3 regions of the Lentzea sp. NPDC092896 genome follow, and region 2 is predicted to be linked to each of the others. Evidence: riboswitches for the same ligand, from Rfam matches in the RefSeq annotation. Region 2 holds a riboswitch; each other region holds the start of a gene.
The links. Region 2 has a riboswitch for S-adenosylmethionine ahead of ACIQF0_RS28460 (methionine ABC transporter ATP-binding protein). Riboswitches for the same ligand answer to the same signal wherever they lie in the genome.
Positions count from the first base shown of each region.

Region 1 (10,098 bases), on a different contig from region 2:
GCTCGTCGCTGAGCACCCCGGCGTGGAAGACGGTGCCACCGGCGGCGAGGACGGCGTTGTCGGCCGCGATCTTGTCCGGGATCCGGTCGCCCATCACCTTCCACAGCACCGCGGCGCCCTCGCCCGCCGCGTCGGCGGACGCGCCCGTGCCGTACGCGCCGAGCCAGATGATCCGGCTCGGTCCGGCGGCGACAACGGCCTTGGCGCCGTCGAGCAGGACGCCCGCCCGGTCGGTGCCGAGACCGGACAGGACGACCGAATCGGCGTCGATGGTCAACGACGTGCTGACGTCGCCGGCGACCTTGCTCAGGTTCGGGTGGTCGAGGGGGATCCGCTGCGGGTCGCGGGCGATCGCGGTGACGACGTGGCCGCGCTCCAACGCCTGGCGGGTGAGGGCGAGACCGGTTCGGCCCGAGGCCGCGAGAATGGTCAGGTGCATGCCAAGAACGCTATTGAGCTCACCGATTAACATCAAGTGCAACGTAGTCAACCGGTGATTTACCCAAACGCAATCAGCCCTCTTCGCGCAGCTTTTCCAACGCCGAAGCCAGGTCGTCCGGGTACTCGGACGTGAACGAGACCCACTGTCCGTCGGCCGGGTGGTGGAACCCGAGCTGGCGCGCGTGCAGCCACTGCCTGGTGATCCCGAGCCGCTTGGACAACGTCGGGTCGGCCCCGTACGTCAGATCGCCGACGCACGGGTGGTGCAGCGCCGAGAAGTGCACGCGAATCTGGTGCGTGCGACCGGTTTCCAGGTGCACCTCGACGAGAGAAGCGGCGCGGAACGCCTCCATCACCTCGTAGTGGGTGATGGACGGCTTGCCGTCCTGCATCACGGCGAACTTGTAGTCGTGCTTGGGGTGACGGTCGATCGGGGCGTCGATGGTGCCCTTGATCGGGTCCGGGTGGCCCTGCACGATCGCGTGGTAGACCTTGTCGACGGTCCGCTCTTTGAAGGCGTGCTTCAGAGCCGAGTACGCGGACTCGGACTTCGCGACCACCATCACGCCGGTCGTGCCGACGTCGAGCCGGTGCACGACGCCCTGGCGCTCGGCGGCACCGGACGTGGCGACGCGGTGGCCGGAGGCGAGCAGCCCGCCGACGACGGTCGGCCCGGTCCAGCCCGGCGACGGGTGCACGGCGACACCGACGGGCTTGTCGATGACGATGATGTCGTCGTCCTCGTGGATGATCACCATGCCCTCGACGGGAATCGCCTGGACGGTGACCGGCTGCGGCGGCGCGGGCAGCGTGATCTCCAGCATCGACCCGGCGATGAGCCGGTCGGACTTGCCGACGACCCGGCCGTCGACCAGCACCTCGTCGGAGTCGGCGATGGCCGCGACGACGGTGCGGGACAGGCCGAGCAACTTCGCGAGGCCGGCGTCGACGCGCATGCCGTCCAGACCGTCGGGAATCGGCAGCGTTCGGTATCCGCTCACGCGGGGTGCCTCGACCTTCTTCTCCTTGCAGAACCTGCTGAACCTACCAGGAGCAGCTACTTCGACTCCGCCGCACCATCGGACTCCACGGTGCGCGTGGGCTCCACGACGAGCGCGGGCTCGTCCTTGTGGACGGTCCCGTCGTAGTCGTGCCGCAGCAGCGCCAGCACGATGATCGTGGCACCACCACCGACGATCGCCATGTCCGCGACGTTGAACACCGGCCACACCTGGCCGTACGGGTCGAACAGCGACAGGAAGTCCACGACGTGGCCGCGCATCGGGCCCGGTTCGCGGAACAGGCGGTCGGCGAGGTTGCCGACGGCGCCGCCCAGCACCAGGCCGAGGCCGACGGCCCAGGGCTGCGAACGGAGGTTGCGCGAGATCCAGAGGATGAACCCGGCGACACCCAGCGCGATCAGCGCGAGGATCCACGTCTGGCCCTCGGCCAGGCCGAACGCGGCGCCGGGGTTGCGGACGAACGTCAGGTAGAGCACGCCGCCGAAGAGCTTGATCGGGTCGGCGCCCTCGAGGAACGCCACGGACACGACCTTGGTGAGCACGTCCAGGGCCAGCACGACGCCCGCCAGGAGCGCGAGGGCCTTCGTCTGGAGGTCCGGCAACGAGCCCGAGATCGAACCGGAGATCGAGAACTCGTCGTCGTCCTCGTCCGCCTTGGCGGGGGACTCGGCGGGTTTCCCCTCCGCCTTCTCCTCCGCGGCCGGCTCCTCGACCACGATCGCGGGTGTCGCGACCGTCTCCGGCTCGCTGACCTGCGCTTCCACCGGCTTGTCAGCGACCTTGTCGGCCGCCTTCTCGGTGGCTTTCTCCGCGGCCTCGGCCTCGTCACTCACCAGGTCATTGTCCACTACAGGGACTACGCGAGGAACGGCGGCAGGGTTCGGTTGTCGTCCTGCGGAACCCAGCGGCCGTCGCGCTGCGCGTAGGTCCACTTCGGACCCTCGGTGACGAGAGTGCGCAGCGCCGCGACCAAACGATCGACGTGCTCAGCCGTCGTGCCGAGGCCGATCGACGCGCGCACGGCGCGTTCCTCGTGCGATCCGACCTGCTTGACCAGACGACCCACGATCACGTGCGCGCAGAACGCTCCGTCGCGCACACCGATGCCGTACTCGGCGGACAGCGCCGCCGCGAGGAAGCCCGCGTCGAAGCCGGAGATCGTGAAGCTCACGACGCCCACCTTGTCGGCGTCGGTCAGGATCGCGAGCTCGCGCAGACCGGGGATCGTGCGCAGGCCGTTCTGCAGGCGCGTCAGCAGTTCCTGCTCGTGCGCGACGGTCTGCTCCCAGTGCCGCGACAGGATCTCGCAGGCCGCGGCCAGCGCGTGCACGCCGACGACGTTCGGGCTGCCGGCCTCGTGCCGCTCGGGCACCGCGGACCAGGCCACGCCGAGACGGTCACCGTGGTCGGTCACCTTCGAGGTCGCACCGCCGCCGACCAGGTACGGCTGGGCCTGCTGCAACCAGTCCGCGCGACCGACCAGCACACCGGCGCCGAACGGCGCGTAGATCTTGTGGCCGGAGAACGCGATGTAGTCGACGCCCAGCTCACGGACGTTGATCGGGCGGTGCGGGGCGAGCTGCGCGGCGTCGAGCGCGATCCGCGCGCCATGACGGCGGGCGACCTTCGCGAGCTCGGCGACCGGCCACAGCTCCCCCGTGACGTTGGACGCCCCGGTGACGATCACGAGCCGAGGACCGACCGGGGCGGCGGCCAACGCCCGGTCCAGCGCGACAACAGCAGCACCGGACGAAGACGGAGCGGGAACACGCTGAACGTTCGGACCGCGCCACGGCAGCAGCGCCGCGTGGTGCTCGCTGTCGAACAGGACGACGGCGGTGTTCTTGGGAACGCTGCGCGCCAACAGGTTCAGCGAATCGGTGGTGTTGCGGGTGAAGACGACGGTGTCGGAGGAGTGCGCCCCGACGAACCGGCGGATGCGGTCGCGGGCCTGCTCGTAGACGCGGGTCGAGACCTGCGAGGCGAACCCGGCGCCGCGGTGCACGCTGGCGTACCAGGGCAGCAGCTCGTCGACGGCGTCGCGCACTTCCTGAAGACAGGGTGCCGATGCCGCGTGGTCGAGGTTGGCGTAGGTGACGCGCTCTCCGGTGACGAGCGGAACCCGCAGGTCAGCGCCGACGACAGCCGGGACGGCGGTGGTGGTTCCAGGGGTGATCGCGAGCGTCATCGAGCTGCCTCCGAGGCCAGGGGCCCCGTTGTGCGAAGGCCCGCGCTTGACCGGCGCCCCACGCGCCGGACCAGGTCCTCACCAAGGGCACCCCACCGCGGTTGGAGGGTTGCCGGCCAGCAAGCTTGGGCTTGACGCTGGCTCTCATGACCTGCCGACGACGTTAGCGGAGGCCGACGCGCCCGTCGACACCTGATTCAGATGCTGGGAAGCGTCGGTGACCGACTAATCGCCGGTCTCGCCCTTCCACCGTGCGTAGCGGCCGGCGCGGTCGACGGCACGAACGCGCCGCTCAGCGGCATCGCGCGCTTCCTCGGTGGTGACGATGAGCAACTGGTCGTCCGTCTGCAGCCGGGTCGTCGGTTGTGGCGTGAAACTCTTTCCCGAGCGCACCACGAGGCTCACCGTGGCGCCGACGGGCAGCCGAAGTTCGGTCATGTAGACGCCGTGCAGCTTCGACCCGCGCTGGATGTGCACCTGCAGCAGTTCGGCGCCCAGCTCGTCGAGCGGCGAGGAGTCGACCTGGACCTCCTGCGCCTCACCCGCCTTCACCAGCCCGAGGCGCCGGGCGAGGAACGGCAACGTCGTGCCCTGCACCACCGTCAGCACGATGACCAGCACGAACACCACGTCGACCAGTTCGCGCGCGCCCTCGACCCCCTGGATCAACGGGATCAGCGCGAACACGATCGGCACCGCGCCGCGCAACCCGGACCAGGACAGGAAGGCCTGTTCGCGCCACGGCACCTTGAACGGCAGCGAGGACAGGATCACCGACAGCGGCCGGGCCACGAACGTCAGCACCACGCCCGCGACCAGCGCGGGGAACAGCACGTCGAGCAGCCGCGACGGCGAGGCGTAGAGGCCGAGCAGCACGAAGAGCCCGATCTGGGCGAGCCAGCCGAGACCTTCGGCGAACGAGAGGGTGTCGGCGCGGTGCGGCAGGCGGGCGTTGCCCAGCACCAGCGCGGCGACGTACGTGGCGAGGAATCCGGACGCGTGCGCGAGGTCGCCGGCCGTGTAGGCCATGACGCACACCGCCACGGTGGCGAGCGGGTACAGACCGGTGGAGGGCAGTGCCGCGCGTCTGAGTCCGGCCCCGCCGAGATACCCCAGTGCGACACCGATGAGCGCGCCCGCGCCCAGTTCGTAGACGACCAGCAGCGGCGCGGTCCACGAGATCTGATCGGACGAGGCCAGCAGCACGACGGCGATGTAGACCGGCGCGTCGTTGAGGCCGGACTCCAGTTCGAGCGCGCCCGTGAGCCGCGGCCCCACGCCTAACGAGCGCAGGACGCTGAACACGGCGGCCGCGTCGGTGGACGACAGCACCGCGCCCCACAGCAACGCCATCCGCCAGTCGAGGCCCAGCAGGAAGTGCAGCGCCGTCCCGGTCACCGCCACGCTCACCACAACGGCCACTGTGGACAGTGCGACGCCCAGCCACAGCGAGGACTTCACCGCGTTCCAGCGGGTCGTGATGCCGCCCTCGGTCAGGATCAGCACGAGTGCCGCGATGCCGAGGGACTGCGTCAGGTCGGCGTCGTCGAACTTGATGCCGAACGCGGCCTCGCCGAGCAGCACGCCGATGCCGAGGTACAGCAGGAGTGAGGGCAGCCCGAGTCGCGTCGACACCCGCACCGCGATCACGGAGATCAGCAGTACGGCCGCGCCGATGCCCAGAACGACCGTGACGTCACCCACCTGGACCATTCTGGTTGATCACCATCGATTCCGACGAATCCGACGATCGCATCTAGCGGGCTCATGCGCGGTGGAGCATGTTGATCTGTGGCTCAATCCCTAACCCCTGCACGGAGTTGAACCATGAGGATCCTGATCGCGCTGGCGGCCGCCTTGATGGTGACCGGAACCACAGCAGCGCAAGCGGCCGCCCCTGCGGCTTTGGCAGCACCGAACATCAGCGTCGCGAACGTCCAAGCACACCTGAACCAGTTCCAGTCGATCGCCAACGCCAACGGCGGCAACCGCGCTCACGGACGTCCGGGGTACCTGGCCTCGGTCAACTGGGTCAAGAGCAAGCTCGACGCGGCCGGCTTCACGACGCGCGTGCAGTCGTTCACCTACGGCGGCGCCACCGGCTACAACCTGATCGCGGACTACCCCGGCGGCGACGCGAACAACGTCGTCATGCTGGGCGGCCACCTCGACAGCGTCACGGCGGGCCCCGGCATCAACGACAACGGCACGGGTTCCGCGTCGATCCTGGAGGTCGCCCTCCAGATGAAGGCCACGAACTTCCAGCCGACCAAGCACGTCCGGTTCGGCTGGTGGGGCGCGGAGGAACTCGGGCTGCGCGGCTCGACGGCCTACGTGAACTCCCTGTCCACCACCGAGAAGTCGAGGATCAAGGCGTACCTGAACTTCGACATGACCGGTTCGCCGAACCCCGGCTACTTCGTCTACAACGGTGCCGACGGCCAGCCCACCGGTTCGGTGGCGCTGCAGCAGCGGCTGCAGGCGGGCTTCACCTCGATCGGCGTCCAGACCGAGTTGACCAACGTCGGCGGCCGCTCCGACCACGCGGCGTTCGCGCGGGCCGGCATCGCGACCGGTGGCACCTTCACCGGCGCCGAGGTGACCAAGACCTCGGCACAGGCGGCGAAGTGGGGCGGCACGGCCGGTCAGGCCTTCGACCGGTGCTACCACCGCTCCTGCGACACCACGTCGAACATCAACGTGACGGCTCTCGACCGCAACGCGGACGTGATCGCCTACGCGTTGTGGAACACCGCGGCCTGATCACTTCGCGGTGAGCACCTGCACGGCCTCGTCGAGCACCGGTTCGACGAGGCCGGGCAGGGTCACCCACATCTGCGCCTGACCGAGGTAGAGGCTGAACGCGATGAGCGCGCGCTTCTTCGCGTGCTCGTGGTCGAACCCGAGTTGCTCGAACAGGTCGGTCAGGTAGTTGAGGCGTTTCTCCGTGACGCGCCGCAGGACCGGCGCGATGACCTCGTTCTCGGCGCTCGCCTGCAACGCCATCTCCACCGAGCCCTTGCGGCCGCGGTCGAGCACCGTGCCGAACAACGTCCTGAGCTTGTCGCGCGGGGACTTCTCCGCCTCGACCAGCTCGATGACCTTCTCGGTGTGCTCCCGCTCCCACCGCTCGACCGTCGCCTTCAGCAACGCCTCGCGGTTCGGGAAGTGGTGGTAGACGCTGCCCTTCGTGGCTCCGGCCCGCGCCGCCAGAGGTTCGATCGCGACGGCGTTGAGCCCGCCCTCGGCCAACGCTCTCAGCGCTATCTCAGTCCAGTCGTCCTGATTCCTCCGCACCACGCTTCCATACGCTACCGTACGTTTCAGGAACATACGGCAGCGTATGGAAGGGGATCCTCATGATCAGGAACATCCACACCCGCGACCTCGGCGTGCCCGCGGGCCCGTTCGTCGACCGCATCCAGGAACTCTGGCCGCCCGCGTGGGGCAGGCAGGAGTTCGACCGCCCGCTGGGGGTCGGCGCGGACGGCGGCCACGGCCCGATCCGCTACCACTGCACCTCGTTCACCCCCGGCGAGTCGATCACCTTCGCGTTCCGGGAGGGCCACGGCACGCACACCCTGTCGGCGTCCGGCACGGTCATCCGGCACGAACTGGTCGGCGACTTCCCCTTGGCCGCGCGGATCCGCTGGGCCTTGGTGGTCCGCTGGCTGCACGACGCGTGCCTGGAGGACCTGTTCGACAACTTCGAGCGCGCGGCGGGACGCGAGCCCGCCACACCGGCCAGGTGGTCCCCCTGGGTCCGGCTGGTGCGGCGGGTGATCGTCCCGCGGACGAACCGTCAGGCGCAGCGCAGCTTCACGGGACCTTCCCAGTAGCGCCCGCCGAACACGTCACCGCTCTCGCTGAGCACGCTCGGGAAAGCGACACCGTTGGGCAACGGGTCGAACCGGCCGTTCGCGCGCCGCACCCCGATCCCCGACTCCCAGTACGACAACTGGTCACCGGCGTCGTTGGAGGCCAGGACCGCACGACCGGGCATGGTGCGGACGATCTCGCCTCGCAGGTTCCACTCGACCGAGGTCCCCAGGTAGTCGCCCTTCACCGCGGACGCCCCGTAGACGCGGCCATCCCTGATCGAGGTCGCGAACGCCTGGTAGTGCCCCTGCAGCGGCGGGAGTTCGGTGCGCGCACCCTCCCGGTTCCACACGTAGTACCGCTGCGGGGCCTCCCGCCTGAAACCACCGAACACGTTGCCCGCGTCGTCGATTCCCCCCAACCACCACTCCCCGTCGTCGGTGCCTTCGAGCACATGGGGAGTGGCGGACCCGGCCGGCCACATCACCAACGCTCCTCCGGACGTGCCGACCACGTCGCCGGCGGTGTTGATCGAGTGCACCGTCGACGACCTGCCGGGCAGCTCCTCGAGCTTCTCCTCACCACGCCACAGGCCGTCCTCACCCGCGCTGAGCAGCACCCCGTTCCGGTTGATGTCGAAGGCGGCGCGGTCTGCGGGGAACGTCACCGTCCGCGGCACCTCCTGATGCCAGACCACGACCGTCCCGAGCCCACTGGTCGAGGTCAGCCAGTCGCCGTCACCACCGAGTGGACCGAGCGAGTACTGACCGGCGGGAACCGGCAGGTTCGTCATGACCCACCGGCACCCCTCCTCCGCCTGCACCGCGGCAGGCGCGATCAGCCCACCCGTGACCAGCACCGCGACGCCCATCGTCAGGCGCCATCCCCCAGCAACCATTCGCCACACCTCTCAGAGAGATCAACCGATCACCTGGAGGTGTCCGCACCTACGAGAGGTGTTGCATCCGATCCTTCACTCGCAGCGGGCGTGCACCGGCGTGTAGGTGCCTGCGCGGTACGACCAGCCGTACAACGACCCGTCGTCCGCGAACTCCTCGTAGACCGCGGGCAGCGGAGGCTGTTCGACCTGCCCGCCGGCACGCCAGACCGTGGACGGGCCGGGGACGTCACCGCCGTCGGTGCGGCCCAGGACGTCGCCGGACGACGTGATGTCCGTGGCGTCGACCGATCCCTCCAAGGTGCGGACGACGTTGCCCCGCAGGTCCCACTCCACGCCGATCGGGTTCGCCCAGTGCTCCTGCGCCGAGAAGCCGACCGCTCGGCCGTCGCGGATGCCCTGGACCCTGGTCTCGCTGTACCCGCGCAGCGGACGTAAGAGGGTGCGCGCTCCCGCCTCGTCCCACACGTAGGACTGGGTGGGCTCCCCGGTCTGGCCCAGCCGCCAGGCGGCCACGCGGCCCTGTTCGTCGATGCCGGCGACGGTCCAGCTCGCGGTGTCGTCGGTGCCGGCGACCGGGCGCGGGTCCGCCGACCCCGCCGGCCAGATCGCCATCGAGCCGCCGGAGTGGCCGACCGCCGTGCCGGAGGCGTTCAACGCGGCCGCCCAGGCGTAGTTGGATCCCGGCAACGGGTTCAGCTCCACGCCACCGCGCCGGGCGTGGCCGTCCGGGGAGGTGATCAGGACGGTGCCCGAGGCGTTGACGTCGTTCGGGAACTCGCCGGGCGCCAGCGGCAGCGACTCGACGGAACCGTTGTGCCACAACAGGGCTACTTCTCTCCACGGAGTCTCGGTGCCCGTGCCCAGCACGTAGCTGCCGTCCGCCGCGGCGCCGGTGACGGACGAGAACTCGGTGTCCGCCGGCAACGGCAGGTCAGTGGACGTCCACGTGCAGCCCGCCGCCGACGCCGACACCGGTGTCAGCAGGCTCAGCGCACTCACGGACGCGATCAGCAAAGCCTTCATCTCGCACTTCCCCCAGTCGAAACCTTGGCAATCCCTTGCGGGTCGACCTGGTTCCGACCGTAGTGACGAGATCTGACATTTTTCTTGAATGCGCAGGAAGCGGGGCCGCCGTCCGAAGACAGCGACCCCGCTTCCTGCTACTTCACCCGAGGATCAGGCCTTGGCGACAGCGACCTTCACCTTCAGGCCGTCGCCGACCGTGCCCTCCGAAGAGCCCTCGCCGAACACCACCGAGGTCGTCAGCGTCTCCGACTGCACGAACTCCAGGTGCGGCTCCACGGCGGAACGCACCGCGTCCGGCAGCTCCAGCGTCAGCGTGATCCGGTCGGACACGTCGAGCTGAGCGTCCTTGCGTGCCTGCTGCACGACGCGCACGAGGTCACGCGCGACGCCCTCGGCCTCCAGCTCCGGCGACACCACCGTGTCGAGCACGACGACACCGGCACCGCCCGGCAGAGCGGCCGTGGCGGCAGGATCCGTTGCCACCAGGCGCTGTTCGTACTCGCCCTCGAACAGCTCGACACCGGCGGCGACGATCTTGCCGTCCACTTCGGACCAGTCGCCGGCCTTGACGGCCTTGATGACCTTCTGCACGTTCGGCCCGAGCCGCGGTCCGGCCGCACGGGCGTTGACGACCAGCTGGAACTGCCCGTAGGCGTCGACGTCCGTGGACAGCGACACCTCCTTGACGTTGACCTCGTCGC
Region 1 covers NZ_JBIVPX010000004.1:359,740-369,837, reverse strand. Annotated here, with positions in the region: gene ACIQF0_RS22665 (NAD(P)-dependent oxidoreductase) at 1-439, opposite strand, end outside; gene ACIQF0_RS22660 (RluA family pseudouridine synthase) at 513-1,397, opposite strand; gene lspA (signal peptidase II) at 1,499-2,296, opposite strand; gene ACIQF0_RS22650 (aminotransferase class V-fold PLP-dependent enzyme) at 2,320-3,651, opposite strand; SAM riboswitch class IV at 3,689-3,803, opposite strand; gene ACIQF0_RS22645 (potassium/proton antiporter) at 3,877-5,364, opposite strand; gene ACIQF0_RS22640 (M28 family metallopeptidase) at 5,479-6,414, shown strand; gene ACIQF0_RS22635 (TetR/AcrR family transcriptional regulator) at 6,415-6,951, opposite strand; gene ACIQF0_RS22630 (SRPBCC family protein) at 7,011-7,490, shown strand; gene ACIQF0_RS22625 (hypothetical protein) at 7,454-8,368, opposite strand; gene ACIQF0_RS22620 (hypothetical protein) at 8,444-9,394, opposite strand; gene ileS (isoleucine--tRNA ligase) at 9,548-10,098, opposite strand, start outside.
Region 1: another riboswitch for S-adenosylmethionine. It lies ahead of ACIQF0_RS22650 (aminotransferase class V-fold PLP-dependent enzyme); the one in region 2 lies ahead of ACIQF0_RS28460 (methionine ABC transporter ATP-binding protein).

Region 2 (10,098 bases):
GCGTCGGTGTCCTCCAGCGAACGCGGCAGCTGAGCGGCCTCCAGAGGCACGAACTGCAGGTTCTTGGGGTTCTCCGCGAGGTCGCGCACGGTCGGCTGGTCCACGGGCTTGAGCTTGATCAGGCCGTTGGCCTCCAGCAGCTTCAGGCCGCGCGCCTCGTTGGTGGCGTCGTTCGCCACGGCGATCTTGGCGCCGGAAGGCAGCTCGTCGAGCTTCTTGACCTTCTTCGAGTACAGGCCGAGCGGCTCGACGTGGACGGGCTGGACCCATTCCACCTTGGCGCCACTCTCCTTGGTGAACGTCTCCAGGTACGGGACGGTCTGGAAGTAGTTGGCGTCGAGCGACCCGTCGACCAGCGCCGTGTTCGGCTGCACGTAGTCGGTGAACTCGACGACCTCGATCTTCAGGCCCTTCGACGCGGCGAGGTTGTCGGCCACGTACTTGAGGATCTGGGCGTGCGGGACCGGCGAGACGCCGACCTTCAGCGTGTCCGAGGCGGACGCGCCCCCGGACGAGCAGGCGGACAGAGCAGTCAAACCGGTCAAAGCGACTGCGATCAGGGCAGCACGAATACGCATTACGTTCCTTTTGAGAAATTGCTACGGGTCAGACGGAGGCGTGCCGGCGCCGGTCGGACGCACGGGCGGCACGGGTGAAACCGAGCTGGATCACGGTGGTGAGCACGGCGAGCCACGCCACGGTGCTCCACAGGATCCGGTCGTTGAAGCGCTGGTAGCCCTCGCGGATCGCCAGGTCGCCGAGGCCACCGCCACCGATCACGCCGGCCATCGCCGAGTACCCGATCAGGGCGATCACGGTGACGCCGATGGCGTTGATCAGCGCGGGCAGCGACTCGCGGATCAGCACGCTGCGCACGATCCTCAACGTCGAGGCGCCGGTCGTGATCGCGGCCTCGACCACGGTCACGTGCACCTCGGACAGGATGTTCTGCACGAGCCGCCCCACGAACGGGATCGCTCCCACGGCCAGCGGCACGATGACCGCCGTGCTGCCGATGGAGCCGCCGACGATGAGGCGGGTGACCGACGTCAGCGCGACGAGCAGCACGATGAACGGCATCGCGCGGCCCAGGTCGGTGACGAAGCTCAGGACCCGGTGCACCGCGGCGTTCGGCCGCAGCCCACCCTTGGCGGTGAGCTGCAACCAGACACCTACGGGAACTCCGAGAACGGTGGCGATGACGGTCGAGACGCCGACCATGTACAGCGTCTCGCCGGTTGCTTCGAGGAGGAACGAGAAAACGTCGGACCAGGGTGTTGCAGACCTCACGCAGCTACTCCCTGGGGGCCCTTCAAGGACCTCTGCACCGAGCCGCCGGCCTCGCCGATCCACTCCAGAGCGGAGTCCGAGCGCTCGCCGTTCAGGCCGAGCCGGAACCGCGCGACCGGGGTCTCGCCCAGTCGCGTGAGGCCGCCACCGACGATGTTCAGCTCGACGCCGAACCGGTGGGAGACCTCGGGAAGCAGGGCGCCGACCGCGGCGAACCCGACGAGCACGACGTCCGCGACGCGGTCGTAGCTGCTCTCGTTGATCGGGTTCAGGTCGACGGCGGGCAGCAGCGCACTGCTCGTGCGGCTCGCGACGTCGTTGACCAGGTCCAGCACCTTGCCGTGCTCGACGACGCGGCCCTGCTCCAGCACAGCGACGTCATCGCAGATCTTGCGGACCACGCCCATGTCGTGCGTGACAACGAGAACGGTCACACCCAGCTCGGCGCGCGCACGGTCGAGCACGGTCAGCACGGAACCGGTGGTCTCCGGGTCCAGCGCACTGGTGGGCTCGTCGGCGAGCAGCACGGACGGGTTGGCGGCGAGGGCGCGTGCCACGGCGATGCGCTGACGCTGCCCGCCGGACAGCTGGTCGGGGTAAGAGCCGGCCTTGTCGGTCAGCCCGACGAGGTCCAGCAGTTCGCCCACACGGGTGCGGCGCTGCGGTCCGGGAACGCCGGCGGACTCCAGCGGCAGTGCGATGTTGCCGGCGGCCGTGCGCTGACGGAGAAGCGAATCCCCTTGCGGCACAACGCCGATCTGGCGGCGGGCGGCACGCAGGGCCGACCCGTCGAGGCTGGTGATGTCGGTGCCGTCGACGCGGATCGCACCCGAATCGGGGCGCTCCAGCAGCGCGACGCAGCGGGCGAGCGTCGACTTGCCGGCGCCACTCGGGCCGACGACACCGAGCACGGTTCCGGCTTCGACGTCGAGGGTCACGCCGTTGAGGGCACTGACGCCCTGGAAGGACTTGGTGAGGTTTTCGACGGTGATCATGTCTGCTCCACGGCTGCGCGCGACGGCACACTGTCCGTTCGAGACGGACGTGCGCGGTCAGAATTTCTGCTCAGGTGTGTGCGCCACTCGTGACTGAGTGCGCGTCAAAGGACTTTTAGAAGGCGCCTTAGACGAGGTGGCGACGACATGCAGAAGACGAGCGACGGCACTGGTCGATGACTCGACGGCGCGTCAGCATTCGCACGGTACCCATGGTGCTCCTCCATCGGTCCTGGCGTTAGCACCTGCCCGCATCCAGCGGGTGGTTGCTGCGACGTCGTAGAGCCAGGTCTCTCAGTCGCTCCGGATGGCAAGTAGCAGTCAACCGGACGGACGTTCGGTTGCGCAAGCCAGAATCCGATTCGTTCGACAGATCACACTGTTGGCCGAAGGATCCCCGGCCTAGACCTCAGCGATCCGGATGAAGTCGATCACGCTCAGCTGCTCGCCTCGAACCTGGGGATCCACACCAGCTTTGGCGAGCAGTTCGTCAATGTTTCCCGGGTTGCCGGCCCAGCCCTTCAACGCCGCCCGCAGCGTCTTGCGGCGCTGCGCGAAAGCGGCGTCGACGATCGAGAAGAGCTTCTTCCGATCCACTGTGGACAGCGGCTTTTCGTGGCGCTGGAACCACACCAGTCCCGAGTCGACGTTGGGCGCGGGCCAGAAGACGTTCTTGCCGATGGAGCCGGCCTTCTTGGACTCCGCGTACCAGGCGAGCTTCACACTGGGGACGCCGTAGATCTTGTTGCCGGGCTTCGCCGCCATCCGGTCGGCCACCTCCGCCTGGACCATGACCAGGCCCTTCTGGAGGCTCGGGAGCTCGGCCAGGAGGTGGAGCACCACCGGGACCGCGACGTTGTACGGGAGGTTCGCGACGATCGCCGTGGGTTGCACCGGCAGGTCTTCTTGGGTGACTTTCATGGCGTCCTTGAGGACGACGTGGAGCTTGCCCGCGTTGTCCGGGTCCATCTCGCCGACCGTCTGCGGCAGTCGCTGCGCCAGCGGCGGGTCGATCTCGACCGCGACGACCTGCCTGGCGGCGGGCAGCAGCGCGAGCGTCAGGGAGCCGAGGCCGGGGCCGACCTCCAGGACCACGTCGTCCTCCGTCAACCCGGCGGCGGCGACGATCTTGCGGACCGTGTTCGGGTCGTGCACGAAGTTCTGGCCGAGCTTCTTGGTCGGGCGGATGCCCAGCTCTTCAGCCAGACGACGAACTTCGGCAGGTCCCAGCAGGCTCACCGGTGCATTCTCGCAGGCTCGCCCGTGGAGGGACGGGCTGGTACCGCGCGGGTCGGCTTGCGTTGACTCGTCGCGTTCCAGCGGGGTGGTCACCTGCCGGGCTGGCGGTCACCTTGCGAGGGTGGCCGGGCGGGCAGTACCGGGCCGGTGCCGGTCATCGCCGCTTGACCGGCAGGCCTTGGTTCACCCGCCTCGGCTTCGCCATTGCCGTTGGCGGCAGGGATGCTCGGCTCCGCCGTTGCCTCGGCCGGGCCGCTCCGCGCGTGAGCAGCCCCGCAACGACGAAGGCCGCCCGTGGCGAACCAGGGCGGCCTTGTCAGGGGGACGGAGAGGGTTGTGCGTGTTTACGGCAGGCCGAGCTTCGCGCGGCAGCCCGGCCACGCGCCGTACGTGCCGCCGGCGCGGTCGCGGAGCTTGGTCGCGATGGCGATCTGCTGCTCGCGGGTCGCCTGGTGCGGAAGCTGCGCGTACGCGGTGCCGCCGTTGGCCGCCCACGTGCCCGCGTTGAACTGCAGGCCGCCGTAGTAGCCGTTGCCGGTGTTGATGGCCCAGTTGCCGCCGGCCTCGCACTTGGCGAGTCGGTCCCAGACCTCGCCGTCGGGCAGAGGCTTGGTGCCGACCGTGACCTTCTTCGGCTTCGGCTCCTTGGTGACCTTGCCGCTGAGCTTCTCGCGGCCGACCTCTTTGCCGTTCTTGACCGTGACGCGGTAGGTGACGACCTGCTCGCCGGCCTCGCCGGGGTCGGTGACCTTCTGCTCGCCCGCGTTCATGTTCGGGTCGTTGGTCTTCTCGACCGGCGGCGCGACGGGCTCGTTCACGTTGATGACCGTGACGCCGGTGCGCGAGATGTAGACCTCGGCGCCGGTCGCGAGCTTCACGTCCATGCCGGACGCGACGGCGTCCTCGGGGCCGAGGCTGAGGTTCTCGGCCTTCAGCAGCTCGTCGACGGTCAGTGCGGTCGTCTGGACCTCGCGGACCGGGTTCGCGCCGTCGAAGAGCTTGATGTTCTTGCGGGTCTTGACCTCGACGCTCATGCCCTCGAGCGGCACGTCGTGCGAGCCGGGCGCGGACATCCAGGCGCCTTCGAGCGGCACGCCGAACTGCTTGGCGGCCTCCTCGACGGTGACCGAGCGGACCCAGTCCTCGCGGGCCTGGCCGTCGATGCTCATCTTGACCAGGCGGCCGCGGTCGAGGCTGATCTTGCCGCCGTCGGAGATCGGGGCGTTCAGCGAGGGCGACAGGGCGTCGTGCTCACCGACGACGATGCCTTCCTCCGCCAGGACCTCGCCGACCGTGCCCTCGTACGAGTGGACGGTCTGCAGCGCGCCGTCGACCTCGACGGTCAGCGACTTGTCCATCGCCATCGCGGTCACGCCGCCACCGGAGATCGACACCAGGACCGCGGCGACCGTGCCCTTGAGGAAGCGGCGCTTCCACGTCGAGGCGGCCTTGACGAGGACCTGCGGGTCGCGCAGCTCCTCTTCCTCCGACGGGAGGACGAGGGGCGGCATGATCGTCGTCTCGGCGTTGATGAGACGGATCAGCTCGTCGACGTCCACGTTCGCCGAGGCGAGCAGGTCGTCGGCGTCCGGGCCGAGCACGTCGAGCACGTCCGCGGGCGTGATGGTCAGCGCACCGGCGGGGAAGCTCGGGTGGGGATCAGCGACATCAACCGCCGTGCCGCCGACGGGCGTGAACCAGTCGGTGTCGTCGTTGAAGTCGTACGGAGCAGCAGCTCTGTCGCTACCAGACAAGGGTCGATACCTCCATTGCGGAAGCTGTGAGGCCACCGCACAGTTGGCGTTGACAAGATCATTCGAGTTGGAGCTCGAAGGTTCCCGGCAACTCCTCCTACGTGGTCTCGCTTCTTCGCGCTTCTGGCTTCGGTCCCGCCCCGACTGCGGGCGTGCTCCGAACCGACTGGGTCGGCTCAGGTGGCACGGTCACGGGACAGTAACGGGGTGAGGCACGTTGCGCAAACACCCCCACCAATGTTGTGACGTCAGTCACCCCATGGGGGTAGGAACCCTTTGCTCCGTTCGCTCTAAGTCGCATTTCAGTGGTCAAGCCCGAACACTCGTTGAGCAGTACGGGTGACGGCGGAGCAGAGTTCAGAAAGATCTTCGTTACGCAGCGTCGCGAGATCCCGAATTGTGTAATTCACACAATAGGGTTCGTTTGGACGGCCCCGGAACGGATGGGGCGTCAGGAACGGAGCATCGGTCTCGACCAGGAGCTGGTCCTGGGGTACGAGAGCGGCCGCCTCCCGCAGCGCACGGGCGTTCTTGAACGACACCGGTCCCGCGAACGACAGCACGTACCCCGCGTCGACGCACCGCCGGGCGAAGTCCGCGTCACCGGAGAAGCAGTGGAACACCACTGTGGACGGTGCGCCCTCGGCGTCGAGGATCTTGAGGATGTCCTCGTGCGCGTCCCGGTCGTGGATCATCAACGGCTTGCCGACGCGCTTGGAAAGGTCGATGTGCCAACGGAAGGCCTCGTGCTGGGCGGCCGGCGGCGAGTAGTCCCAGTAGTAGTCCAAACCGGTCTCGCCGATCGCGACCACGCGGGGCAGCACGGCCAACCGCTCCAGTTCGGCCTTCTCCGCGTCCCCGAACGAAGAGGTGCGCGTCGGGTGCACGGCGACCGCCGCGTAGACCCGAGGGTCCCAAGTGGACGCCTCGGCGGCCCACTGCGCGGCCTTCAGGTCGTCCGCCACGGTGATCACGTGCGAGACGCCGGCGGCCTCGGCCCGATCGAGCAGGACCGCCACGTCGGCCGCGTCCACGGCTCCGCACGCGTCGAGATGGGTGTGGGCGTCGATCACCGGTGCCGGAAGAGCTTCCGGCACCGGCGGTCGTTCACGCTTGTCCGTCACAGGGCGGTCACTTGACGATCGGAGCCCACTCGGGCCCCTCGTCGCCCAGTTCCTTCTCCAGCCTCGCGAACAACGGCGACGGCTTCTGCAGCGGGCGGCCGACCTCGAGCGGCGTCGACTCCCACTTGGCCTGCTCACCGGCGTAGTCACCGGTCAGCACCGGGTACGAACGGTCGGGGATGTCCAGGTCGTCGACCTCGGTCATCTCCGGCTGTGCGGCCCACACGCCCGTGCCACCCAACGCCTCGTGCACCTTCTGCGCCGAGTGCGGCAGGAACGGCGTCATGAGCGTGTTCGCGTCCTGCACGACCTGCAACGCGGTGTGCAGCACCGAGTCGCGGCGGTCCAGGTCGTCCTTGAGCTTCCACGGCTCCTGGTCGGACAGGTACTTGTTCGCCAGCGAGATCACGCGCATGGCCTCACCGGTGGCCTGCTTGAACCGCGACCGGCGCAGGTGCGCGCCGACCGTGTCGAACGCCGCCTTGGACTGCGCGAGCAGCTCGTGGTCGGCGGCCGTCAGCGCGGTGGCCTTCGGGATCGCGCCGACGTTCTTGTGCGCCATCGAGATCGAGCGGTTGACCAGGTTGCCCCACTCGTTCGCCAGCTCGAAGTTCGTCCGGCGGACGAACTCCTCCCAGGTGAAGTCGGTGTCCTGGTTCTCGGGACCCGCGACGGAGATGAAGTACCGCAGCGCGTCCGGCCCGAACTCCTTGAGGAAGTCGCCGACGTAGATCACGGTGCCGCGCGACGTGGAGAACTTCGAGCCGCTCATCGTCAGGTACTCCGACGACACGACCTCGGTCGGCAGGTTCAGCGTGCCGAACCGGCCGGGCTCGCCGCCCTTGTCGCCCGCGCCGTTCTGCCCGAGCAGCAGCGACGGCCAGATGAGCGAGTGGAAGACGATGTTGTCCTTGCCCATGAAGTAGTAGCTCTGGGCGTCGCCGCTCCAGAACTCCTTCCAGGCGTCGGGGTTGCCGGAGCGGCGCGCCCACTCGACGGAGGCGCTCAGGTACCCGATGACCGCGTCGAACCACACGTAGAACCGCTTCATCGGCTGGTCGCTCCACCCGTCGAGCGGGATCGGCACACCCCAGTCGAGGTCGCGGGTGATGGCGCGCGGCCGCAGGTCCTTGATCAGGTTCTGCGAGAACTTGAGCACGTTCGGGCGCCAGTCGGACCGCGTGCCCATCCAGCTGCTCAGCGAGTCGATGAACGCGGACAGGTCGAGGAACAGGTGCTCGGTCTCGACGAACTTCGGCGTCTCGCCGTTGATCTTCGAGCGCGGGTTGATCAGTTCCGACGGGTCGAGCTGGTTGCCGCAGTTGTCGCACTGGTCGCCGCGCGCGCCCTCGTACCCGCAGATCGGGCAGGTGCCCTCGATGTAGCGGTCGGGCAGCGTGCGGCCGGTCGACGGGCTGATGGCGCCCATCTCGGTCTTGGGGACGACGTAGCCGTTCTTCCACAGCGCGGAGAAGAGGTCCTGCACCACCTGGTAGTGGTTGCCGGTGGTGGTGCGGGTGAAGAGGTCGTAGGACAGGCCGAGGCCCTGCAGGTCAGAGGCGATGACGCGGTTGTACTTGTCGGCGAGCTCGCGGGCGGTGAGCCCTTCCTTCTCGGCCTGCACCTGGATGGGTGTGCCGTGCTCGTCCGTGCCGCTGACCATGAGCACCCGGTGTCCGGACATTCGCATGTAGCGGGAGAAGACGTCGGACGGGACACCGAAACCGGAGACGTGACCGATGTGCCTGGGGCCGTTGGCGTAAGGCCAGGCCACCGCGGTCAGTACGGAGGCACTCATGGCAATAGCCTACGGAGGCGGTGCCAGGGGGTTTTCACCGAGTGGGAGGTCTGTTTGTCCGCGACCAGGATGCTGGTGCTCGGCGTGGTCAAGCTCGTCGGCGAAGCGCACGGTTACGTGGTGCGCCGCGAGCTGAAGTCGTGGTCGGCGGAGAGTTGGGCGAACGTGCAGCCGGGCTCGATCTACCACGCGCTGAAGTCGCTGGCCAAGGACGGCCTGCTGGAGCCGGTCGGCACCGCGGAGTCCGAGGAGGGCCCCGCCCGCACGACCTACAAGATCACCGCGGCCGGTGAGCACGAGCTTCAGGACCTGCTCAACCACGCGCTGGCCGATCCGGCCGCCGGCAACGACGAGCTCTCCGCCGGCGTCGCGATGCTCAACCTCGTCCCCCGCAGGCAGGCGGTCGTGCTGCTGAAGAACCGGCTGGCGGGCCTGGAAGGGCAACTCACTCCCACCCGGCACGGCATCTCCTCGATGCCGGAGATGGGCAAGCCCGCGCACGTCAGCGAGCTGTTTCGACTGTGGCTCGTCCATCTCGAAGGCCAGGTGCGCTGGACTCAGGAGCTGATCGAGCGCCTAGAGGCCGGTGCGTACGAACTTAAGGACTAGTCAAACTTGATTAGTCCTCGCTAGCCTCTAGTCAAAGTTGACTAGAGGGGATTCAGTCATGATCAAGGCACGCGGCCTCGCGCGCCGATTCACCACGAAGACCGGTCCGGTGGACGCGGTCGCAGGGGTGGACATCGACGTCGCCGAGGGCGAACTGGTGGGGTTCCTCGGCCCGAACGGCGCAGGCAAGTCCACGACGTTGCGCATGCTCACGACGCTGCTGCAGCCCACGGCGGGCGAGGCGACCATCGCCGGGCACGACCTGCTGACCGACCCGGCCGGAGTGCGCCGCAACATCGGTTACGTGGGCCAGAAGAACGGTTCCGGGCAGGACCAGCGGGTCGCCGACGAACTGGAGTTCCAGGCCCGCTTCTACGGCCTGTCCAAGCACGACGCCCGCACGAAGGTCGCCGACCTGCTCGACCGGTTCGACCTGCAAGGCCTGGAGAAGCGCGGCGTCATCACGTTGTCGGGCGGCCAGCAACGCCGGCTCGACATCGCGATGGGCATGCTGCACGACCCGCGGCTGCTGTTCCTGGACGAGCCGTCCACGGCACTCGACCCGCAGAGCCGCCGCAACCTGTGGGACCACATCAAGCAGCTCAAGGCCGACGGCGTCACGGTCTTCCTGACCACGCACTACCTGGACGAGGCCGACTACCTGAGCGACCGGCTGCTGGTGATCGACCACGGCTCGATCGTCGGTGAGGGCTCACCGGACGAGTTGAAGCACCGCGTCTCCGGCGATCTGGTCGTGCTCGGCACGCCGCAGGCCTCGATCGTCGCCTCGAAGTTCGAGAACGCCGTGATCGACGGCGAGAAGGTCAGCTTCCGCATCCCGAACGGCGACCGCGCGTTGCCGGGACTGCTGCGCGACCTCGACAACATCGGCGTGGAGTTGCACTCGGTGCAGGTGCATCGGCCGACGCTCGACGACGTGTTCCTGACCATGACCGGCCGTTCCCTGCGGGAGGAAGCCAATGCTGCGTGACACCTGGCTCGTGTTCTCCCGCGTGATGCTTCCGGTCCTGCGCAACCCGGTCGCCGTCGTGTTCGGCATCGCCCAGCCGTTGCTCTACCTCGGCCTGTTCGGACCGCTGCTGGGCGAGGGCGGCTGGCAGTGGTTCGTGCCGGGTCTGCTGGTGCAGATGGCGTTGTTCGGCACGGCCTACGCCGGCTTCTCACTGCTGCCCGAGGTGCGCACGGGCGTGATGGAGCGCCTGCGGGTCACCCCGGTCAGCCGGGTCGCGCTGCTCGTCGGCAGGGTCGGCAAGGACGTGGTGCTGCTG
Region 2 covers NZ_JBIVPX010000006.1:115,122-125,219, reverse strand. Annotated here, with positions in the region: gene ACIQF0_RS28470 (MetQ/NlpA family ABC transporter substrate-binding protein) at 1-578, opposite strand, end outside; gene ACIQF0_RS28465 (methionine ABC transporter permease) at 607-1,290, opposite strand; gene ACIQF0_RS28460 (methionine ABC transporter ATP-binding protein) at 1,287-2,285, opposite strand; SAM riboswitch class I at 2,506-2,599, opposite strand; gene rsmA (16S rRNA (adenine(1518)-N(6)/adenine(1519)-N(6))-dimethyltransferase RsmA) at 2,688-3,518, opposite strand; gene ACIQF0_RS28450 (transglycosylase family protein) at 3,869-5,278, opposite strand; gene ACIQF0_RS28445 (TatD family hydrolase) at 5,581-6,402, opposite strand; gene metG (methionine--tRNA ligase) at 6,410-8,200, opposite strand; gene ACIQF0_RS28435 (PadR family transcriptional regulator) at 8,255-8,809, shown strand; gene ACIQF0_RS28430 (ATP-binding cassette domain-containing protein) at 8,868-9,800, shown strand; gene ACIQF0_RS28425 (ABC transporter permease) at 9,790-10,098, shown strand, end outside.

Region 3 (10,098 bases), on a different contig from region 2:
ACGGCCGGATCGTGCCGCTGGAGAAGGTGCGCACGATGAGCCGCGCCGTGGGCCGCCTGGTCGACCTGGCGGCAGCCGCGGCGGGTGACGGGCCGGTCGGACTGGCCGTGCACCACCTGGCCGCTCCCGAACGCGCCGCGGAACTCGCGACCCGACTGGACGAACGGCTGCCCGGCTCGACGGGATGCGTGATCTCGGAGGTGGGCGCGGTGATCGGCGCGCACACGGGCCCAGGCGTGCTGGGCGTCGTGGTGCTGCCGGGAGGACCGGACAGTCTTCCACAGACCCCCGACAATTCCCCGTCTTCCCGGCCCGAGTGATCGCGACCTGTCCACAACCCGCGAGTAATCCACAGCCCCGGAGCCAACCCCACCTCCCCGCCCACCCCGCTCCGTAACGTCGCTCGCATGTTCCCCCGCTCCCACCAGGACACCCTCCCGACCGAACGCCTGGCCGCCCTGGCCGACAAGGTGAGAGCCGACCCGACCCTGGTCTACGCACGATCAGCGGACTCGGACGAACACGGCCCGCCTCGCCGCCGCTTCTCCCTGCCGCGCCTCCCACGCCGAGGCCTGCTGGCCTTGGGCGTGGCCGTGGCGTGCGCGGTGATAGGCCTGGGCAGCTGGTGGCAGAGTCCCGCCGCCGAACCGGCCCCGGACCTGGCACTGGTGAGCACTTCGGCCCCGGCGCCCGAACTGGTCGTGAACGTGGTCGGCGAGGTGGCCACCCCAGGCCTGATCACCGCACCGTCCGGCGCGCGCGTGGCCGACGCCATCCGCCTGGCCGGAGGCCTGAAACCGGGCACCGACCTCCACAACCTGAACCTGGCCCGCAAACTCACCGACGGCGAGCAGATAGCGGTGGGGATCCCACCTCCACCCCAGGGCGGCGCGGCCCAGGCCGGTGCGCCCCAGCCGAAGCTGAACCTGAACTCCGCCACGGCGACCGAACTGGACGCCCTGCCCGGCGTGGGCCCGGTGACGGCTCAGCGCATCGTCGACCACCGCACCCGCAAAGGCCCCTTCGCCTCGGTCGACCAGCTTCGCGACGTGGAGGGCATCGGCGAATCGAAGCTGGCCAGGCTGGCCGACCTGGTCCACGCATGACCCTCGCCGCCCAAGCCCTGGCCCTCTACCACCGCACCAGGGCGCAGTACCGCCAGCTGACCGGCCCGCCGTTCCTCGCAGCCGACCACAACCACGCCACCCGCGCACTGGCCGTCGCGTTCCCGGTCCACCGCTCCCCGACCCCGCCTCGCCGCCGATCCCGCCCGCTGAGGACAGCCTTCCGCCACCTGCTGACCGCCGCTTTCCCACCGCCTCCAGCTCCACCGGCTCCGCTTGCACCACCAAGCCCACGCCCGCCGGCTTCCCGCCAGCGTCCTTGCCGCATGTGCGCGGCAACCGTGCTGCGGCCCTGAATCCGCCGCCGCTTCACCGAACCCGGTTGCCGTGACTCCTCACCCGGATCCGCCACCCGATTCCCGCTCATCCCTGGGCGCCCCACTCATCGATCGGAGCCGGCCATGCCCTCGGTCCGCATCACCCGTCACCCCAGCGTCGAGACCGCCTGGCACCACCCCGCGGCCCGACGCCCCCAGATCCAGCCGCAAGCGCTCCCACGCCACTCCCGGCCCCGTCCTCCGAAGCTGCCCCAACCTCGTCAGGGCAGCCCCACCGCTGATCCGAGACCTCCCACAGCGCAGGGGAGGCCCCGATGTCCCTCAAACACCCGCTGACCCACGACTACCGCCTGGTCCCAGCGGCCGCGGCAGTCTGGACCACCGCCGTGGCCGGGCTCTTCGTGAGCTGGCAGGCAGCGGCGATCACCGGCCTGGCCGCAGGAGCCGTAGGCCTGATCGCGTGGCGAAGAGCGTGGTGGACCAGGACCTGCGCGATAGCCCTCCTGATCTCCGGTCCGCTCGCGGCGGCCTGGGTGGGCGGACACGTCCTGCGGGCCGAGTCCCATCCGCTTCGCCTGGCCGCCGGCGAAGGCCGCGGCACCACTCTCACCGTCGAGCTCACCACCAGACCGAAGGGAATCCGGGCCGCGGGCTTCGGCGGAACCCAGGCAGGCGTGGAGAACGTCGTGATCAGAGCGACCGCGAACGGTGCCCAACTCGTGTTGCTGGCCCCGGCGGACAGGTGGCGGGATCTGTTGCCAGGCCAGAAGGTCACGGTCAAAGGCACGCTCGCCCCGCCCCGAGGTGGCGACCTGGCGTCGGCACTGCTGCGGGTGCGAGGCCCACCGGGCGACCCGCAACCGCCGCCGGCCTGGCAGAGCTGGGCCGACGAACTCCGTGACGGCCTGCGGCAAGCCAGCACAGTGCTGGACGCCGAGGAAGCCGGTCTCCTGCCGGCGCTGGTGGTGGGCGACACCGAGCAGATGGTGCCGCGCATCGTGGACGAGTTCCGCACGGCGGGCCTGTCTCACCTGCTCGCCGTGAGCGGGGCGAACCTGGCCATCATCTGCGGTGCGGTCTACCTCCTGACGAGGCGGCTCGGCCCACGTCCGGCGGCGCTGTCAGCTCTGGCGGCGCTGGTCGGGTTCGTCGTCCTGGCAGGGCCGGAACCGAGTGTTCTCCGGGCCGCGGTCATGGGCGCCGTCGCGTTGGTGGGGCTGGTGCTGGGCCGGCAACGGTCCGCGGTGCCGAGCCTCGCGACCGCGGTGCTCGTCCTGGTGCTGCACGATCCGGCGCTGGGTGGTGATCCGGGGTTCGCGTTGTCCGTGGTGGCGACGGCGGCGTTGGTGCTCGTCGCGCCGCGGTGGGCACGGGCGCTCAAACGGCGCGGTGTGCCGAACGGGCTGGCCGAGGCGATCGTCGTGCCGATGGCCGCGAGTCTCGCCACGGCTCCGCTGGTGGCGGGGCTGTCCGGGCAGGTGAGCCTGGTGTCGGTGGTGGCCAACCTGGTCGCCGGGCCGGTGGTCGCGCCGGCGACGGTGCTGGGTGTGCTGGCGGCGGCCGTCGCGCCGCTCTCGCCCTGGGCGGCCGAGGTCATCACCCACGTCGCCGGGCCCGCGGTGACCTGGCTGATCCAGGTCGGACGGCAGGCGGCGTCCGTGCCCGGTGCGGCGGTCGGCTGGCCCGCCGGCTGGGCCGGTGCGATCGCGCTGACCGCCGTCACTGCCGCGGTCGTGTTGTTGCTGCGCTTCAAGAAGACGCGGACGTTGGTCGTCGCGGTGCTCGTCGGCGCGTTCGTGGTGCTGGTGCCCATGAGAGTCGTGGCGCCGGTCTGGCCGCCCGAAGGGTGGAAGGTCGTCAGCTGCGACGTGGGCCAGGGCGATGCGCTGGTCCTGGCCACCGACACGGCGGACACGGCGGTTCTGGTCGACACCGGGCCTGATCCCGGCGCGGTCGACCGGTGTCTGAAGACGTTGGGAATCAAGAAGATTCCGCTGGTGGTGCTGACGCATCTGCACGCGGACCACATCGGCGGTCTCGCCGCCGTGCTCACCGGGCGTGCGGTGGGGGCGGTCGCGGTCGGGCCGCTCAAGGAGCCCGCGTGGGCGTGGAGGGAGGTCAGCCAACGAGCCCGCGCTCAGAGCGTGCGGGTCGTGGAGCCGAAGGCGGGCGAGCGGTTCGCCCTGCCAGGACTGGAGTTGGAGGTGCTGGGTCCGAGGCGGCCGCCGGTCGCCCAGGACGAGAACACAACGGTGAACGACTACTCGCTCGTGCTCAAGGCCCACACAAGAGCAGGCCGGGTGTTGCTCACCGGCGACGTCGAACTGGCCGGCCAGGCGGCGTTGCTGGGGGAGAGGGACCTCAACGCCGAGGTGCTCAAGGTGCCGCACCACGGTTCTCGGTACTCGCTGCCCGCCTTCCTCAAGGCGGTGCGGCCACAGGTGGCGCTGGTGAGCGTCGGCACGGGCAACAGGTACGGGCATCCGAGTCCGCACGTCCTCGACGTGTTGCGGACGGGAGGTGCGTTGGTGTTGCGCACGGACAAGGACGGAGACCTGGCGGTGTTGCCGGGAAACCGAATCGTACGAAGGAGAAGAGATGGTCTGGGTCAGGTTGTTCAACGCGCGCTACCCGATTCCCGGCGGCACGCCAGGACTCGCATGGGCGCTGTGGCAGACGAACTACTCGGCGACGCCGTGGCCACACGACGAGCTCAAGCCCGATTTCGGTTACTACATCTGCGAAACGCTCGAAGACGGCACACGCGCCGTCACATACCGGGCGACAACCACACATGTGTTGCCGCCGACGAAGGCCGCGACTCGGGAGGAGGCGTACGACCTCGTTGCTGAGCACGTGTTCGACGACGGCCTGCGGATCGCGCCGGACGTCTGGCACGACTACCACTACAACGCGCTCAAGGCGGAAGCCCCGTGGCCGCAACGGATCGTGGCGTGGCGCGCGAACGTGGAGCAGGTTGGCCCGCACGTCGTGGACGGCCTGCAACGCTTTCCGCGCACGGGCTGGCTCAGGACGGACGCGATCTCCCTGTGAGCCACCGCGTTCAGTGGACCTGAGCGGACCGCGCCGGGGCCTCTTCGTTCGAGCGCTCGGAAGGTTTCGCAACGCCGAGGCTCACGAATGTCCTCGCAGCACAACGCGGTTCGGGGACGCGGGCGCGTCCCCGAACCGAAGGGAGGTGACTAACGAGGTGAACCCAGTGCCTTGATGACGGCCTCGGCGGACGGCGGGACCGTCGCGCGCGGGCCGATCGTGTCGCCGAGCGCGTCGAGGGTCTTGAGGCCGTCGCCGGTGATCAGCAGCACGGTCTCGGCGTCCGGGTCGAGCTGGCCCGACTCGAACAGCTTCTTCGCCGTCGCGACGGTCACGCCGCCGGCGGTCTCGGCGAAGATGCCCTCGGTGCGGGCGAGCAGCTTGATGCCCTCGACGACCTCTTCGTCGGTGACGTCGTCGATGGCGCCGTTGGTGCGGCGCACGGCGTCGAGCACGTACGGGCCGTCGGCCGGGGCGCCGATCGCCAGCGAGCGGGCGATCGTGTCCGGGCGGACCGGGCGGATGACGTCGTGGCCCGCCTTGAAGGCGGCCGAGATCGGGGAGCAGCCGGTGGCCTGCGCGCCGAACACCTTGTACGGTGTGGCTTCGACCAGGTCGAGCTGGCCGAGTTCGCGGAACGCCTTGTCGACCTTGGTGAGCTGCGAGCCGGACGCGATCGGCACGACGATCTGGTCGGGCAGGCGCCAGCCGAGCTGTTCGGCGACCTCGTAGCCGAGCGTCTTCGAGCCTTCCGCGTAGTACGGGCGGACGTTGACGTTCACGAACGCCCAGTCCTCGTTCTCCGCGGCGAGTTCCTGGGCGAGGCGGTTCACGTCGTCGTAGTTGCCGTCGACGGCGATCAGGTCGCCTTCGTACACCGCGCTCATGAGGATCTTGGCGCGCTCGAGGTTGGAGGGAACGAGAACGACCGACTTCCAGCCCGCACGGGCGGCGGCCGCGGCGACGGCGTTGGCCAGGTTGCCGGTGGACGGGCAGGCCAGCACCTTGAAGCCGAGTTCACGGGCGGCGGCGAGCGCGACGCCGACGACGCGGTCCTTGAACGAGTGGGTGGGGTTGCCGGTGTCGTCCTTCACCCAGATCTTGCGGACGCCCAGGGCCTTGGCGAGGTTGTGCGCCTCGACCAGGCGGGTGCCGCCGGGATCGGTGTTCGGGTGCTGTTCCACAGTGGACGGAACAGGGAGAAGGCCGCGGTAGCGCCAGATCGACCTGGGGCCGGCCTCGATGTCCTCGCGCCGGATCTTCCCGAAGTCGTAGGCCACTTCCAGCGGCCCGAAACACTCGAGACAGGCGTACTCAGGAGCGAGAGGGGTTTCATTTCCGCACTCACGGCACAGCAGTGCCCGGGCGGGGCCGAGGTCGAACTTGGTGCTCGTAGGCACAGAGACAGCAGTCATCGCGAGGTATCTCCTCATCTTTCCCGCGAAATCGAACGGGTCGGAATTGGCACCGTGATCGTCTTCTACGCACAGTTCTGCGCATAGCGGTGACGCCGGTTGCCGGGGCTTCGTCGGGCCGTTCCCTCTGCCCCTCTGGATGAGCGGTGTTCAGTTGTGGCTACCAACCTACGGCACCTGTCCGTTGGTCAGCCACCATCGTCCACGATTCGGGACGTGGGAAGATGCGGAGCGTGAGCGCACCGGAGTCACTGCACCTCGTCATCGGCGAGGAGGAGTTGCTGGTCGAACGTGCTGTTCGGGCGGCTCTCGAGGCTGCCCGCGAGGTCGATTCGACCGCCGACCTGACCCGCGTCCAGGTGACTGATCTCACGGCTCCGGAGCTGGCCGAACTGGTGAGCCCGTCGCTGTTCGCGGAGGGGCGCGTGATCGTCCTGCAGAACGGGCAGGACATCAGCAAGGAGGTCGCCGACACGGTGCTCTCCTACGTCAAGGCGCCCGCGGACGGAGTCACGCTCGTCGTCGTGCACACGGGCGGTGGTCGCAGCAAGGCGGCCAAGGACCTGCCCGGACAGCTGAAGAAGGCCGGTGCCGCGGTCACGGAGTGCGCCAAGGTCACCAAGTCCGGTGAGCGCGAGGCGTTCGTGCGCAACGAGGTGCGGCGGGCGGGCGGCAAGATCGACCCGGAGGCCGTCGCCACGCTCATCGACGCCGTGGGCACGAACCTGCGCGAGCTCGCCGCTGCCTCGTCACAGCTCGTCTCCGACACCGATGGCAAGGTGACGGTCGAGGAGATCCGCCGCTACCACCAGGGCAAGGCCGAGGTGACGGGGTTCGCCGTCGCGGAGAAGGCCGTCGTCGGTGACCGGGCGGGTGCCATGGAGGCGTTGCGCTGGGCCATGCAGCTCGGCGTGCCGCACGTGCTGGTCGCGGACGCGCTGGCGGACGCGGTGCGCACGGTCGCGCGGGTGTCCGCCGTGGGGCGCGCCGACCCGTTCAGCCTGGCCGGGCCGCTCGGCATGCCGCCGTGGAAGATCAAGAAGGCGCAGGCCCAGTCGCGCGGCTGGGACCAGGCCGGGCTCGCCGACGCGATGCAGGTGGTCGCGGGGCTCAACGCCGACGTGAAGGGTGTGGCGGCCGACGCCGACTACGCGCTGGAACGTGCCGTGCTCCGGATCGTGGCCGCGCACAGCCGCCGCTGATCCCAAGAGATCACCGCGGGCGTGGGATCCCGATCAGGTACTGGGCTCCGGTGAAGCCGGGTTCGACGCCGATCGTCCACGCGAACGACTCGGTGCCGTCCAGACCGTCGACCATCCGTCGCAGTTCCGCGCGCCCGTACATGCGCAGGAACGACACGACGCTGTCCCAGAACATCATGAACGGCAGCACCGGCACGACGTAGGTCAGTGCCAGCCGCAGCAGGTAGCGCGGCAGGGGATTGCGCTGGAACGGCGCCGCCAGCAGCACGGCCAGCGTGAGGAAGAACGGGAAGACCAGCACGTAGAGCCACGACCGCCTGGTGTCCACGACGACCATCGGCTGCCGGGTGTCGACGGCGTTCTGCAGCATGCGCGTGGCCAGTGCGGGCGGGAAGTGGTGGAAGGCGCCGTAGATGGTCCGCGTCCCTTCCAACCGGCAGTCCGTGGCGTCGACCGGCCACGGCACGTGGTCCACCGAGCAGCACGGGTCGGGCAGCCGTCGCCGGTTCGCCGCGGCGACGCGTTCGAAAGGGGGCACGTTCGGCACCAGGTCCGTCAGCGTGACCTGGGTGTGCACGCCCGCGGCGTGCAGCCGCCGCTGGATCAGCGGCACCGGCCCGCCCGAACCGGCGCAGAGGTCGACGATCCGGTGGTCCGCGCCCGACCGCAGGGCCAGCGCCAACGGGCGTGCGTACTCACGCGCGGCGTCCGTCAGCCGGTAGATGGTCGTGATGGACTCGGTGTGCAGCGTGCGCAACACGGCCGGCGTGCCGTCGAGGTCGTGCAGCTCGACGAAGTCGATGCGCGGAAGCGATTCCATGGATCTACGCCTACCGTGCGCGAGCCCGCATGCGAAAGGGCTCCACCTCCCGGAGGAGATGGAGCCCTTTGCAGAAGCTCGAAGCTCTACGAGCGAGATCAGCCCTCGAGGGAGTTCGCGCGCAGTGCCATCGCCGACTTCTTGTTGGCGGCCTGGTTGGCGTGGATGACGCCCTTGCTGGCGGCCTTGTCGAGCTTGCGGGACGCGTCCTGCAGCAGCTCCAGGGCCTTCGCCTTGTCACCGGCCTCGGCAGCCTCGCGGAACTTGCGGACAGCCGTCTTCAGGGACGACTTGACCGACTTGTTGCGAAGGCGAGCCTTCTCGTTGGTCTTGATCCGCTTGAGCTGGGACTTGATGTTCGCCATGCGACATCACCCTTCTTGTCGAAACCGGAGTTCGTGACGCGCTATGTCGGCACCGGCCACAAGGGCCAGGTCTCCTCCACGGCGGAGAGCCGCGCGTTCACGACGACGAAGGATATCAGGCCAGCTCAGCGCACCGTGAAGGTGGCCTTCTCGGCACCCACCACGGCCTCGTAGCCGCCGCGGGCGACCTCACGCCGTCCGTCACCGTCCACGTCACCGACGGTCAGGGCCAGCTGCGAGAGCTTGAACGACACCTCGACCTGCTTCGACTGGCCGGCCGCGAGTTCCACCCGCGTGAAGCCCACCAGCCGGGCGTCCGGCGTCAGCACGGGGGAGGCCGGCTGCCGCACGTAGACCGGCACCACGGCGGTGCCCGCGCGCCCACCGGTGTTCGCCACCGTGAACTTCACCACGCCGTTCTGCCGATCAACGGACACCGAGGTCCCCGAGGTCGTGAACGACGTGTAGGACAGCCCGTGCCCGAACGCGTAGAGCGGGTCGTACTTCGCGCCCGCCGAGGTGTTCGCGCCCGGCAGCTGGTCGTAGGTCAGCGTCGGGTCGCCCAGCGCCTTGGGCCACGACACCGGCAGCTTGCCGCTCGGGTTCACCGCGCCGAACAGCACGTCGGCGATCGCCCGGCCACCCTCGCTGCCCGGCAACCAGCCCGCGACCAGCGCGTTCGCGTCCGCCGCCGCACCGAGCACCTGCGGCCGCGCGGTCAGCAGCACCACGACCACCGGCTTGCCGGTCGCCTGCACCGCGTCCACCCACGCCTGCTGCTCAGGCGTCAGCACCGGGTTCTCCGTGTCGGCGGGACCCTCCGCACCGGGCTTTTCACCCAGGACGACGACGACCGCGTCCGCGCCGTCAGCCTCAGCCACCGCCGCGGCCTGAGTCGGAGCGTGCACGACAGACGCACCGGGAACGGCCTCGCGCACACCGGTCAGCACGGTCGCGGCCGGCGGCAACGGCGAGTCGTCCGGCACTCCCTGCCACTCGACGGTCCAGCCACCGAGCTGGCGACGCACGTCGTCCGCGGTCTCACCGGTCACGACGATCTTCTTGGCAGCGGAGGACAACGGCAGCACGCCGTCGTTCTTCAGCAGCACGGTGCCCTCGGCGGCGGCCTGGCGAGCCAGCGAGCGATCCACGTTCACCACGTTGCCGTCGGCCTTCGCCGGGTCCACGTACGGCTTCTCGAACAGCCCCAGGTCGAACTTGAGCTTCAGCACCCGCCGCACGGCCTGGTCGATCCGCCCGCGCGACACGGAACCGTCGCGCACGTTCGCCAGCAGCAACGACGTGAACTCGGCCGCGTTCGACGGTTCCATCGCCATGTCCACACCGGCGTTGACGCTCATCGCGATCGCGGTCTTGTAGTCGGGCGCGACCTTGTGCCGGTCCACCAGGTACTTCATGTCCTGCCAGTCCGAGACCGCGACGCCCTTGAAGCCCATCTTGTCGCGCAGCTGCGTCTGCAGCATGTACTTCGAGGCGTGCACCGGCACGCCGTTGATCGAGCCGGAGTTGATCATCACGGTCTTCACGCCCGCGTCGAACTGCGCCTGGAACGACGGCAGCACGAGATCCTGCAGCTGCCGGATCGGGATCTGCGCCGCGGCGCGGTCGTGCCCGTTCGCCGGCGCCGAGTACCCGGCGAAGTGCTTCGCCGTGGCGGTCAGCTGCGCGGTGTCGTCCACCTTGGTCTGCTGCCCGCGCACGTTCGCCGCCGCCAGCTGCCCGGACAGGAACGGGTCCTCGCCGTAGGTCTCGTAGAAACGGCCCCAGCGCGTGTCCCGCGCGATGTCGGAAACCGGTGCGAAGTTCCAGAAGACACCGG
Region 3 covers NZ_JBIVPX010000014.1:182,877-192,974, forward strand. Annotated here, with positions in the region: gene ACIQF0_RS44090 (DegV family protein) at 1-320, shown strand, start outside; gene ACIQF0_RS44095 (helix-hairpin-helix domain-containing protein) at 408-1,106, shown strand; gene ACIQF0_RS44100 (DNA internalization-related competence protein ComEC/Rec2) at 1,717-4,254, shown strand; gene ACIQF0_RS44105 (hypothetical protein) at 4,259-4,456, shown strand; gene thrC (threonine synthase) at 4,606-5,871, opposite strand; SAM riboswitch class I at 5,883-6,017, opposite strand; gene holA (DNA polymerase III subunit delta) at 6,096-7,073, shown strand; gene ACIQF0_RS44120 (hypothetical protein) at 7,084-7,893, opposite strand; gene rpsT (30S ribosomal protein S20) at 7,992-8,258, opposite strand; gene ACIQF0_RS44130 (glycoside hydrolase family 3 N-terminal domain-containing protein) at 8,384-10,098, opposite strand, start outside.
Region 3: another riboswitch for S-adenosylmethionine. It lies ahead of thrC (threonine synthase); the one in region 2 lies ahead of ACIQF0_RS28460 (methionine ABC transporter ATP-binding protein).